DNA from 3 places in the Nonomuraea rosea genome. Region 1 is predicted to be linked to each of the others. Evidence: riboswitches for the same ligand, from Rfam matches in the RefSeq annotation. Region 1 holds a riboswitch; each other region holds the start of a gene.

The links. Region 1 has a riboswitch for cyclic di-AMP ahead of ABEA43_RS64430 (CHAP domain-containing protein). Riboswitches for the same ligand answer to the same signal wherever they lie in the genome.
Region 2: linked by a shared signal. The riboswitch ahead of ABEA43_RS25545 (C40 family peptidase) and the one ahead of ABEA43_RS64430 (CHAP domain-containing protein) in region 1 are both predicted to bind cyclic di-AMP.
Region 3: linked by a shared signal. The riboswitch ahead of ABEA43_RS17600 (hypothetical protein) and the one ahead of ABEA43_RS64430 (CHAP domain-containing protein) in region 1 are both predicted to bind cyclic di-AMP.

What each region holds. Positions count from the first base shown of each region.
Region 1 covers NZ_BAABDQ010000067.1:33,062-36,313, reverse strand. The annotation lists gene ABEA43_RS64440 (MFS transporter) at 1-991, shown strand, start outside; gene ABEA43_RS64435 (hypothetical protein) at 975-1,229, opposite strand; cyclic di-AMP (ydaO/yuaA leader) riboswitch at 1,494-1,634, shown strand; gene ABEA43_RS64430 (CHAP domain-containing protein) at 1,647-2,330, shown strand; gene ABEA43_RS64425 (DinB family protein) at 2,449-2,988, shown strand; gene ABEA43_RS64420 (TetR/AcrR family transcriptional regulator) at 3,041-3,252, opposite strand, start outside.
Region 2 covers NZ_BAABDQ010000011.1:91,693-94,944, forward strand. The annotation lists gene ABEA43_RS25535 (branched-chain amino acid aminotransferase) at 1-10, opposite strand, end outside; gene ABEA43_RS25540 (3-isopropylmalate dehydrogenase) at 229-1,275, opposite strand; cyclic di-AMP (ydaO/yuaA leader) riboswitch at 1,375-1,524, shown strand; gene ABEA43_RS25545 (C40 family peptidase) at 1,543-2,148, shown strand; gene serA (phosphoglycerate dehydrogenase) at 2,654-3,252, opposite strand, start outside.
Region 3 covers NZ_BAABDQ010000006.1:238,061-241,312, forward strand. The annotation lists gene ABEA43_RS17595 (alpha/beta fold hydrolase) at 1-812, opposite strand, end outside; gene ABEA43_RS17600 (hypothetical protein) at 856-1,614, opposite strand; cyclic di-AMP (ydaO/yuaA leader) riboswitch at 1,803-1,938, opposite strand; gene ABEA43_RS17605 (DUF5302 domain-containing protein) at 2,106-2,306, opposite strand; gene ABEA43_RS17610 (MDR family MFS transporter) at 2,355-3,252, opposite strand, start outside.

The DNA.
Region 1 (3,252 bases):
CGCGCGGCTCACCCGGGGGATCCCGCGCCGGTACCTGCTGCCGGGCGTGCTGGCGGTGCTCGTCCTCGCCAGCCTGGCGTCCACGCTGGTGTCCTCCTACGAGCTGCTGCTCGCGCTCCGGGTGGCGACCGCGGCGGCCCAGGCACTCTTCTGGGCGGTGATGGGGCCGGTGGCGGTGGGACTGTTCCCGCCGCGGATGCGCGGCCGGATCATCGGCGTGCTGTCCGTCGGCGGGTCGCTCGCCTCCGTGCTCGGCGTCCCGGCCGGTACGTGGCTGGGCCGCCACGCCGGCTGGCAGGCCCCCTTCCTGGTGGTGGGCGGGCTCGCCCTGGTATCGCTCGTCCTCATCGCCGCGCTGCTGCCCGCCTCGCGTCCCGAGGATAGGCACGCCGCCCGTGGCGTCACCCCGGACGCCCGCCGGTTCGCGATCGTGCTGGCGATCACGGGTCTGTCGGTGACGGGGGCGTTCGCGGGATTCACCTATGTCGTGACGTTCCTCGGGCAGGTGAGCGGCTTCTCCGGCGACTCGGTCAGTGCCCTGCTGCTGGTGTTCGGGGTCGCGGGGATCGTGGCGGTCACCCTCACCGGGCCGCTGCTCGACCGGTTCCCCCTCGCGACGCTGGCGGTCCCGGTGGCCGGGCAGGCGGTGGCGCTGCTCGCGCTGTCCGCGGCCGGTGGCGTGCGGGCCGTGGCGGTCGCCATGCTGGCGCTCCTCGGGGCCTCGGTGGGGCCGGTCTTCATGGCCACCCAGAACCAGGTCCTGCGGCTGGCGCCGGGCCGGACGGAGATCGCCCTCGCGGCGAACTCGGCCGCCTTCAACGTGGGGGTCGCCGTGGGCGCCCTCGCCGGAGGGGTCATCCTGCCTCTCCTGGGGGTGCGGGGCGCGTTCCTCGCCGGTGGGCTGCTGACCGCCGCGGCGCTGCCCCTCCTGCTCCGGCTGCCCTCGCCGGCCGTGGCCGGCGACCGGCCGGCGGTCACGGGGACGCCGTAGCCGTACTCGTCAGGAGGTTGCGCAGCCGGCCTGCAGTGGCGGCGGCGGGCCACAGGCGGGTGGCCAGGTTCCTGGCCGCGATTCCGGTACGGGTCGCGGGGACCATCAGCGCGACGTTGCCCTGCCTGGGGTCGACCAGGGTACGGTGCTTGGCCTCGTACCGGGCGAAGACGGACAGGGGGTACGTCCACCGGGTTGCCGCTGGAGCGCAGGCCCGCCGCCCGTTCGACGACCTCATCGACGCCGATCACGCCGAATCGGGCATCCCGCCGGCCTGACCCCAGGACGCTCCCGGCTGGGGGATTCCATGGGCTTTCGCGGCGTTCTGAGTGCCTGGCGTGGAAATTTCGTGACCTGGGAATTACCCAGGTCAGGGGCTTGTTGTACATCCCGTACGCGGAGCCGAGGCCGCAGCCATCGCAGCGAGTATCTACACCGGACCGCGCTACCGACGTCACGCAGTCTGCGGACGTCACACCCATCACACGCATCACAGGGAAATCGCCTGTGACCGCTGAATCCGCCTGTGCGCGGAACCGGGGACCCATGTCTCAACGGGGTGAATCGGCACGTCAACGTGCCGTAGGGCAGCTTCCACGCCCGAATCCGTCAGCTAACCCGGTAAGCGGTATGGAAGCAAGGAGTAGATCGCCTGATGGCTGAGCACCGTTTCATCAACGCCCCGAAGATCGCCAAGATCGCGCTCGGCGCGACCGTCGTCGCCGCCGCCCTGGGCGCCAACGCCGCCGTGTACGCCTCCGCGCAGCACAGCGCCGAGACCCAGGCCGTACAGGCCAATGGCGGGCCCGAGCAGCGCGCCGCCAAGGGCCACGAGGCCAAGGTGAACGTCACCGCCCAGCAGGTGCTGAGCCTGGCCAAGGCCCAGGTCGGCACGTCCGAGAACGCCGCCGGTGGCGGCACCAAGTTCCAGCAGTGGTACGCCGGTTCGCAGCGTGGCGCCGAGACCGCCCAGCGTGACGGCGGCAGCAGGCAGGACTACCTGAACGCCGCCTGGTGCTCGATGTTCGTCTCGTGGGTCGGCGAGGAGAGCGGCGCCCGTCCGCAGGTCGGCTGGGACGCCTACACCGTCGCGCACGCGAAGTGGTTCGCCGCCAACGACCGCTGGGGCACCGAGGCCAAGCCCGGCGCCGTGGTCTTCTTCTCGTGGAGCGGCAGCAAGAGCCTGAGCGCCATCAACCACGTCGGCTTCGTGGTCAAGGACAACGGCGACGGCACGATCTCCACGATCGAGGGCAACACCGGCAACGGCAAGGTCGAGCAGCGGGTCCGTCCGACCTCGCAGGTCGTCGGCTACGGCTACCCCCACTACGCCGCCTGACCGGGAACACCTGGAAGCGCGCGCCCTTTCGAGGGCGCGCGCTTTTGCGTGTCCGGATGGAGTGCCGGGTTTTCACGATCGGCTGAGGTTACCGGTAGGGCCTCTAGACTCACCGTCCATGACCGACCTAGACGAGCAGGGCCGTCCCGAGCCGCCCGTTTCCGCCGACGAGACCGCCACGCTCCTGGGCTTCCTGGAGTTCCATCGCGCGACCCTGGAGTGGAAGAGCGCGGGACTGGACGCGGCCGGGCTGGCGGCGACGGTCGGCGGCTCGTCGCTGACCCTGGGCGGGATGCTCAAGCACCTGTCCTACGTCGAGGACCACTGGTTCTCGCACTTCCTGCACGGGCAGGACCGCCAGCCCCCGTGGGACACGGTGGACTGGGCCGCGGACCCCGACTGGGACTGGCACTCGGCGGCCGGCGACTCGCCCGAGCAGCTCCGCACGCTCTGGCGGGACACCGTGGCCCGCTCCCGCGATCTGGTCGACAAGGCGCTGGCCGACGGGGGCCTGGACCAGCTCGCCCGGCGCACGTGGGCCGACGGCCGGGCGCCCAGTCTGCGCTGGATCCTGGTCCACATGATCGAGGAATACTCCCGGCACAACGGTCATGCCGACCTCATCCGGGAGTCGGTGGACGGCCTCACCGGGGAGTAGCGGCCCTGACCGAGGTCTGGGCACTCCAGGGCTCACCCGGCCCCGCGCAGCTTCAGGCCGGCCAGGGCGGGCCCTGCGCGGGCGCGCCGCCCGGACGCAGCCGGTGGGCGGAGGGCGGGGGCAGCTCGTCGGCCGACGGGCGCAGGCCCGACAGCAGCAGGGCCAGGTAGCGGCGGGAGTCGTCGTGGCCGGGGTCCGACGGATGCACGGTGGCCAGCACCATGACCAGGATCGCCGCCAGATCCCTGACGACCAGGTCGGCGC
Region 2 (3,252 bases), on a different contig from region 1:
CGATGGTCATGACGGCGGTCCTTCTCTCTGCGACTCTACGAAAACCTAACGAAGCTGCGAAATCTACGAACCTGCGGAGCGGCGCTGCCCGCGCGAGGCGGTCCGTACTTCCTATTGTCTCGCTATATGGGATGGCAAGCGGCCAATGGGGTGGTTCGACCGTTTGGACGCGAAAAAGCGCCTGGCAGTCCTCTTCGGACCACCAGGCGCGTTCGGGGCTAGGCGGTCCTAGCCGGATACTCGCGCGGTGATGTCGTCACCGATCTCGTGGGTGGTGCGGCCCGCCCAGCCGGCCAGCCGGTCCACGATGTCGTCGGCCACCGCCTGCTCGACCCTGGCCGACTCGGCGTGCAGGCCGAGGTGGTCGAGGAGCATGGCGACGGAGAGAATGGTCGCGGTGGGGTCGGCCTTGCCCTGCCCGGCGATGTCGGGCGCGCTGCCGTGCACCGGCTCGAACATGCTGGGCGTGCTGCGCTCAGGGTTGATGTTACCGCTGGCCGCCAGGCCGATGCCGCCCGCGATGGCCGCGCCGAGGTCGGTGATGATGTCGCCGAACAGGTTGTCGGTGACGACCACGTCGAACCGCTCGGGCTGGCTGACGAAGAACATCGAGGCCGCGTCGATGTGGCTGTAGTCGGTCGTGACCTCGGGGAACTCCTCGGCCACGCGGTTGACCGTGCGCTGCCACAGGTCGCCGGCGTAGGTGAGCACGTTCGTCTTGTGGACGAGCGTCAGCTTCTTGCGGGGCCGCGACTTGGCCTTCTCGAACGCGTAGCGCACCACGCGCTCAACGCCGTAGGCGGTGTTGAGCGACTCCTGGGTGGCGATCTCGTGCGGGGTGCCGCGCCGCATGACGCCGCCGGTGCCCGCGTAGAGGCCCTCGGTGCCCTCGCGGACGACGATCATGTCGATGTTCTCGGCGGGCGTGTCGGCCAGCGGGGTCGCCACCCCGGGGAACAGCTTGACCGGCCGCAGGTTGACGTAGTGGTCGAACTCGAACCGCAGGCGCAGCAGCAGGTCGCGCTCAAGGACGCCGGGCGGCACGCTGGGGTCGCCGACCGCGCCGAGCAGAATCGCGTCATAGCCGCGCAGCTCCTCCAGCACCGCGTCCGGCAGCGTCTCGCCGGTACGGTGGTAGCGGGCGGCTCCCAGGTCGTAGTGAGTGGGCTCGATCTTCGTGCCCACCGCCTCCAGGACCTTGAGTCCTTCGGCTACGACCTCGGTGCCGATGCCGTCTCCAGGGATGACGGCCAGGCGGATGTTACGCGACTCCATGGGCGGTACCTTACCGGCTCGTCTCGACTGACGAACACACCATCTCATTTTTCGGACGTCCAGTTTTGCCCGATTTGCGGCCTTTTGACCATTTCGTTAGAGTCCGTCGGGCCTAATCCACGCAGCCGCTGCGTGGAGCCGGGGACCCACTTTCCCCCCAAGGGGCGAATCGGCCGCTCACCTGCGCCGTAGGGCTACTTCCAGGCCCGAGCCCGTCAGCTAACCCGGTCGGCCTCGTGGAAGGACAGTCCTCTGTCTCCCATCGCATTGCCACGCGTCGCCCTGGTTCTGGCGGCAGGCATCACCGGGCTCGCCCTGAGCACTCCAGCCCAGGCGGCCACCCCGAAGAACGACTCGGCCGGCACTCCGCAGGACAGCTCGGCCATCACCCTCACGGGCGCCGACATCAAACGCATCCGGCTGCAGAACGCGCCCAAGCCCGCCTGGAAGACCGCCCTGGGATTCGCCATGCAGAAGCGCGGCATCCCGTACGTCTGGGGCGGCACCAGCGACCGAGGATACGACTGCTCGGGACTCATGCTCCGGGCCTATGAGGACGCGGGCATCGAGCTGCCGCGCACGGCCAGAGAGCAGTACGGCGCGTTCTCGAAGAAGATCGCCTGGAAGGATCTCAAGCCAGGCGATCTGGTCTTCTTCAGCAACCTGGGACATGTCGGGATGATCTCCCGCCCCGGTTACATGGTGCACGCGCCGCACACCGGCGACGTGGTCAAGGAAGAACAGCTCTCCGAATGGCGCAGAACCGCCTTCGTGGGCGGCGTACGGCCCGATCCCAAGGGCGTGCGGCGATGGACGGAGCTCAAGGAGCAGCGTGACGCTCCGGCGCCGGCCAGACTGACCGCCACCCTGTAAAGGACTACCCGGCGTGGGCGGCCCGGCGCGGGGCGGCCCACGCCGGGTGGGGTGCTAACGACCGGAGTTTTGCGGCGCGCCACCGTTGTCCCGGCGGTCCAGCGCGGTCTGAACGGCCTCCGCGGCCTCGTCCTCGTGCTCTTCTGTGCGATTCCAGGCATACATCTCGTACATGTGGACTCATCTCATTTCGCGGGCGCGTTCCAACGGAAGAAGTCGGACCCCGGTCGCGAATCCGAACCGGGCCTGATCTCGTGGTCCGGGTCACGGACCGGACGAAAGGGGCTTATTGGCCGACACAACGCCGCTCACCGCGGCGAGTCGTCGACCTGCCCTAACAGGCCCCGCCGCGGCAGGTAATAAGTACGAGAACCTGGCGCATTTCCAGCAACAGTACCCCAGCAATCTCGTTGGATGTCCTAGTATCTCGCATGCTGAGACAACAGAAAGGGCCGCCACCCGGGAACGATCCGGGTGGCGGCCCTCAAGCGACGGCGGGAGGAGGTCAGCCCTCCAGGTCCACCGAGCGGCCGCTCTCGCCGCCGATCTCGGTGACGATCTGGTCGACCACGTCGGCCGGGATCGCGGAGTCGACCGTCAGCGCGATGAGCGCCTTGCCGCCCTTGACGTCACGGGCCACCTGCATCGAGGCGATGTTGATGCCGTGCTCGCCGAGGAGGCGGCCGACGACGCCGACGATGCCCGGACGGTCGGCGTAGGTGAAGAAGCACAGGTGAGCCGTCGGCTCGATCTCCATCTCGTAGCCGTTGACCTCGACGATCTTGGTGATCTGCCGCGGCCCGGAGAGCGTGCCGGAGACCGAGACCCGGCGGCCGTCGGCGAGCACGCCGCGCACGGTCACCACGTTGCGCCAGTCAGGGCTGTCGGAGCTGGTGACCAGCTCGACGGTGATGCCGCGGTCCTTGGCCAGCAGCGGGGCGTTGACGTAGGTGACCTGCTCCTCGATCACGTCGGTGAACACGCCCTTGAGCGCGGCCAGCTCGATCACCCGCACGTCCTGGGAGGCGATCTCGCCGCGGACCTCGATGTCGAGCTTGGTGGCGACCTCACCGGCCAGGGCGGTGAACACCCGGCCCAGCTTCT
Region 3 (3,252 bases), on a different contig from region 1:
AAGTCCGGCCAGAGCTGGCGCGGCAGATCGTGCCCCATGCCCGGATAGGTGACCAGCCGGGCGCCAGGAACGGCCGCCGCCGTGGCCCGGCCGCCCGCGATCGGGACGAGCTGGTCGGCCTCCCCGTGCAGGACCAGGGTGGGCACGGCCACGCCGGCCAGCATCGCCGTACGGTCGCCCGAGGCCATGATGGCGGCCAGCTGCCTGGCGGTGCCCGCCGGGTCGAAGCACCGGTCGTAGGCCAGCCCGGCCAGCGCGGAGATCCGCTCGTGGTCCAGGTCGTAGCCGGGTGAGCCGATGATGGACCAGGTCTTCACCGCCTGCGCCAGCACGGCCGCGCGGTCGGCGGGCGGCCTGGTCATCAGCACGGCGGTCGCGGCCTCGGTCGGCGGGGCGATCGACGGGCCGGGGGTGGACATGATCGAGGTCAGGGTCAGCACGCGTGCCGGATGCCGGATGGCGAGCGTCTGGGCGACCATCCCGCCCATGGAGGCGCCCACCACGTGCGCGGCCGGCCAGCCGAGGGCGTCCATCAGCGCGGCGGCGTCGTCCGCCAGGTCGTCCAGCAGATACGACGACGGCGCCCCCGTCGTGGGGACGCCTGCGTCGTGGAAGTGCGTGGACAGGCCGGCGTCGCGGTTGTCGAACCGTACGACGTGGTGTCCCTGCTCGGCCAGGAGCTCGCAGAGCTCTTCGTCCCAGTGGATGAGCTGGGCTCCGAGGCCCATGATGAGCAGCAGGGGCCGCCCTGCCGGTGAGCCGAAGCTCTCGTAGGCGATTTCGATGCCGTTTACGGCTACGCGGGTGGTCACGAGAACCAGAATGACATTCTGGTTCCGGTCAGTAAAGCTTCGCTCAGTGCATCCGGGACCTGAGGAGGGTGCGGATGCGCTCGCCGCCGAGCACCACGCCGCCGCCCGCCGCCGCCAGGGCGCCGGCCAGGATGGTGGTGCCCACGGTGTCGTCCGACTCCTCGCCGGACTCCGTGGCCTTGGAGTCGCCCTTGGTGAGCCAGCCGTCCGCGTTCTCGTCGGCCGGGACGGACCTGCCGCCCTGGGCGGGCTCATCGGCCTTCGGGGGCGTGGCCGGGCTGCTGTCGCGCTCGGACCAGGCGCCGGTCGAGAAGGCGACGGGGTAGTTCTTCTTGCCCACGCCCTCGCCCCACTTGGTGATGACGTAGTCGACCTCGATGTGGCCCTCGCCGCCGACGCCGTCCACGCCGAGCGTGCTGGAGTTGAACCGGCCGCCGGTCAGCTCGGCGAAGGTCTTGGCGTCGAGGTCCAGCATGACGCCGCGGTTGGAGGGCTCGCCCGGGCCGCGGTCGCCGACGAAGAAGGGCATTCTCTTGCCCTTGTAGACCACGTAACCCTCGGTCAGCAGCGGCCAGCTCGGGCTGGCGGCCAGACCTTTCTGCATGGGCTTGCCGCTGGCGGGCAGCCCGGTGTCACCGGCGCGGCCGGAGGAGTCGTCCCAGAAGTACGACGCCGTGGTCGAGCCCTTGAGCATGACGCGGTCCGTGTCGGAGTCGGCGTGGGCCGCGGTGCCGGCGATGGTCAGCGCGCCGACGGCGGAGGCAGTGAGCAGGACGAGGGCACGCAGGCCAGATCGAGACATGAAGAATTGAAGTCCTTCGCGAGGGGACAGGGGGAATGCGCTCGCTAGGAAAAGGCGCAGCAGAGCAGGACGCCTGGCGAAATCGCTACGCGAGAGCGCGGAAAGAGCCGGGGGGAATGCGGTCGCTCAGCGGGCGGCCGGCACTACTCTGTCTGGGGGTATGACGCGTTCTTGCATGGCGGTGAAAGGTGTCCTCTCCATCTCGCCTACCGGGTTAGCTGACGGGTTCGGGCGTGGAGATGCCCTACCGACACGAGGTCGGACTCACCCCAATTGCAATGGGTCCCCGGTTCCCGACGGATCGGGATTCGGCGCCAGCCGGCTGGTCCCTCCTGGGTAAGGTCCACGCCACCGGCTGGTAACGGTTCAACACTGTAACCACGAATTCCGGACAAACGCAAACACATCGTCATGAATCGGGCGAAGATCTACCTAGCCAGGTAAAGAGAAAAGGGGGCACGGCGTTGCCGTACCCCCTGCTGATTCCAGCCTCAGCCGCCGCTCTTGCGCCTGAACGGTCTTTTACTCGCAGCTGGACCGTGCGCCCCGTGGATCTTCGATGGGTCGCCGCCCCTGCCACCAGCGTCCGCACCGGCGGACTGGTTGCGCTTGCGATCCAGCGCCTCCCGGAACTTGCGCTTCATCTCGTCCTCGGGAGTTTCGTCGATTTCCGGCTCCGGTGTTTCAGCCATGAGGACCTCCGTGGTCTTGGGGACAATCACAGCTTCGCACGACGCCGGTTATGACGCGAAACCGGCCTCGACCTTGCTCTGCGGCGTGGCGGGGATCTCCAGCCGCCTGCCCGGCATCGCGACCAGCGCCAACAGCGCGATCAAGGCCCCCACGACCCCGAGCGACGGGATGACCGCGGCCGCCGCGGAGGCGTGCGCGGCGGCCAGGCCGTGCACGGGGGCCTCCGCGGTGACGGTCGAGGTGTAGAGGGTGCCGCCCACGGCCAGCGCGACCGAGCCGCCGATCTGCCGGAAGAAGGTGAGGTTCGCCGAGGCGGTGCCGATGTACTGCGGCTCGACCGACTGCTGGGCGGCCACCGTGAGCCCCGACAGCATCGGGCCCATCCCGAGCCCCAGCAGGAACATCCAGACCGCCAGGGCCACGCCGCCGGTGTCCAGGGTCAGGTTCAGGCAGAGCAGGGCTCCGGCGGCGAGCAGGAACGGCGCGCCGACCAGCCACGGCTTGTAGACCTTGGTCCTGGACATGAGCGCGCCCATGAGGACACTGCCCGCCACCATCGCCAGCATCATCGGGTAGATCCGCAGCCCGGACTCGGTGGCGCTGACCCCCAGGGCCTCCTGGAAGTAGCGCGGCAGGAAGACGACTCCGGCGTACATGCAGAAGGCCGTGCTGAACGAGGTCAGGTTCACCAGGGTGTACGTGCGGCTGCCGAACAGGTGCAAAGGCATGATCGGACTGGCCGCCCGCCGCTCGACCAGCACGAACACCACCAGCAGCGCCAGCGCGAGCACGATCGGCCCAGCCACGGCCGCGTCGGTCCAGGTGTGGCCGTCGATCCCCTTCTCCGTCAGCCCCAGCAGCAGCGCGCTGATGGCCACGGTGAACACCGCGATGCCCGCGTAGTCGGGCCGGCCGCCGCCCACGCCCGGCCTCCGCGGCAGTCGC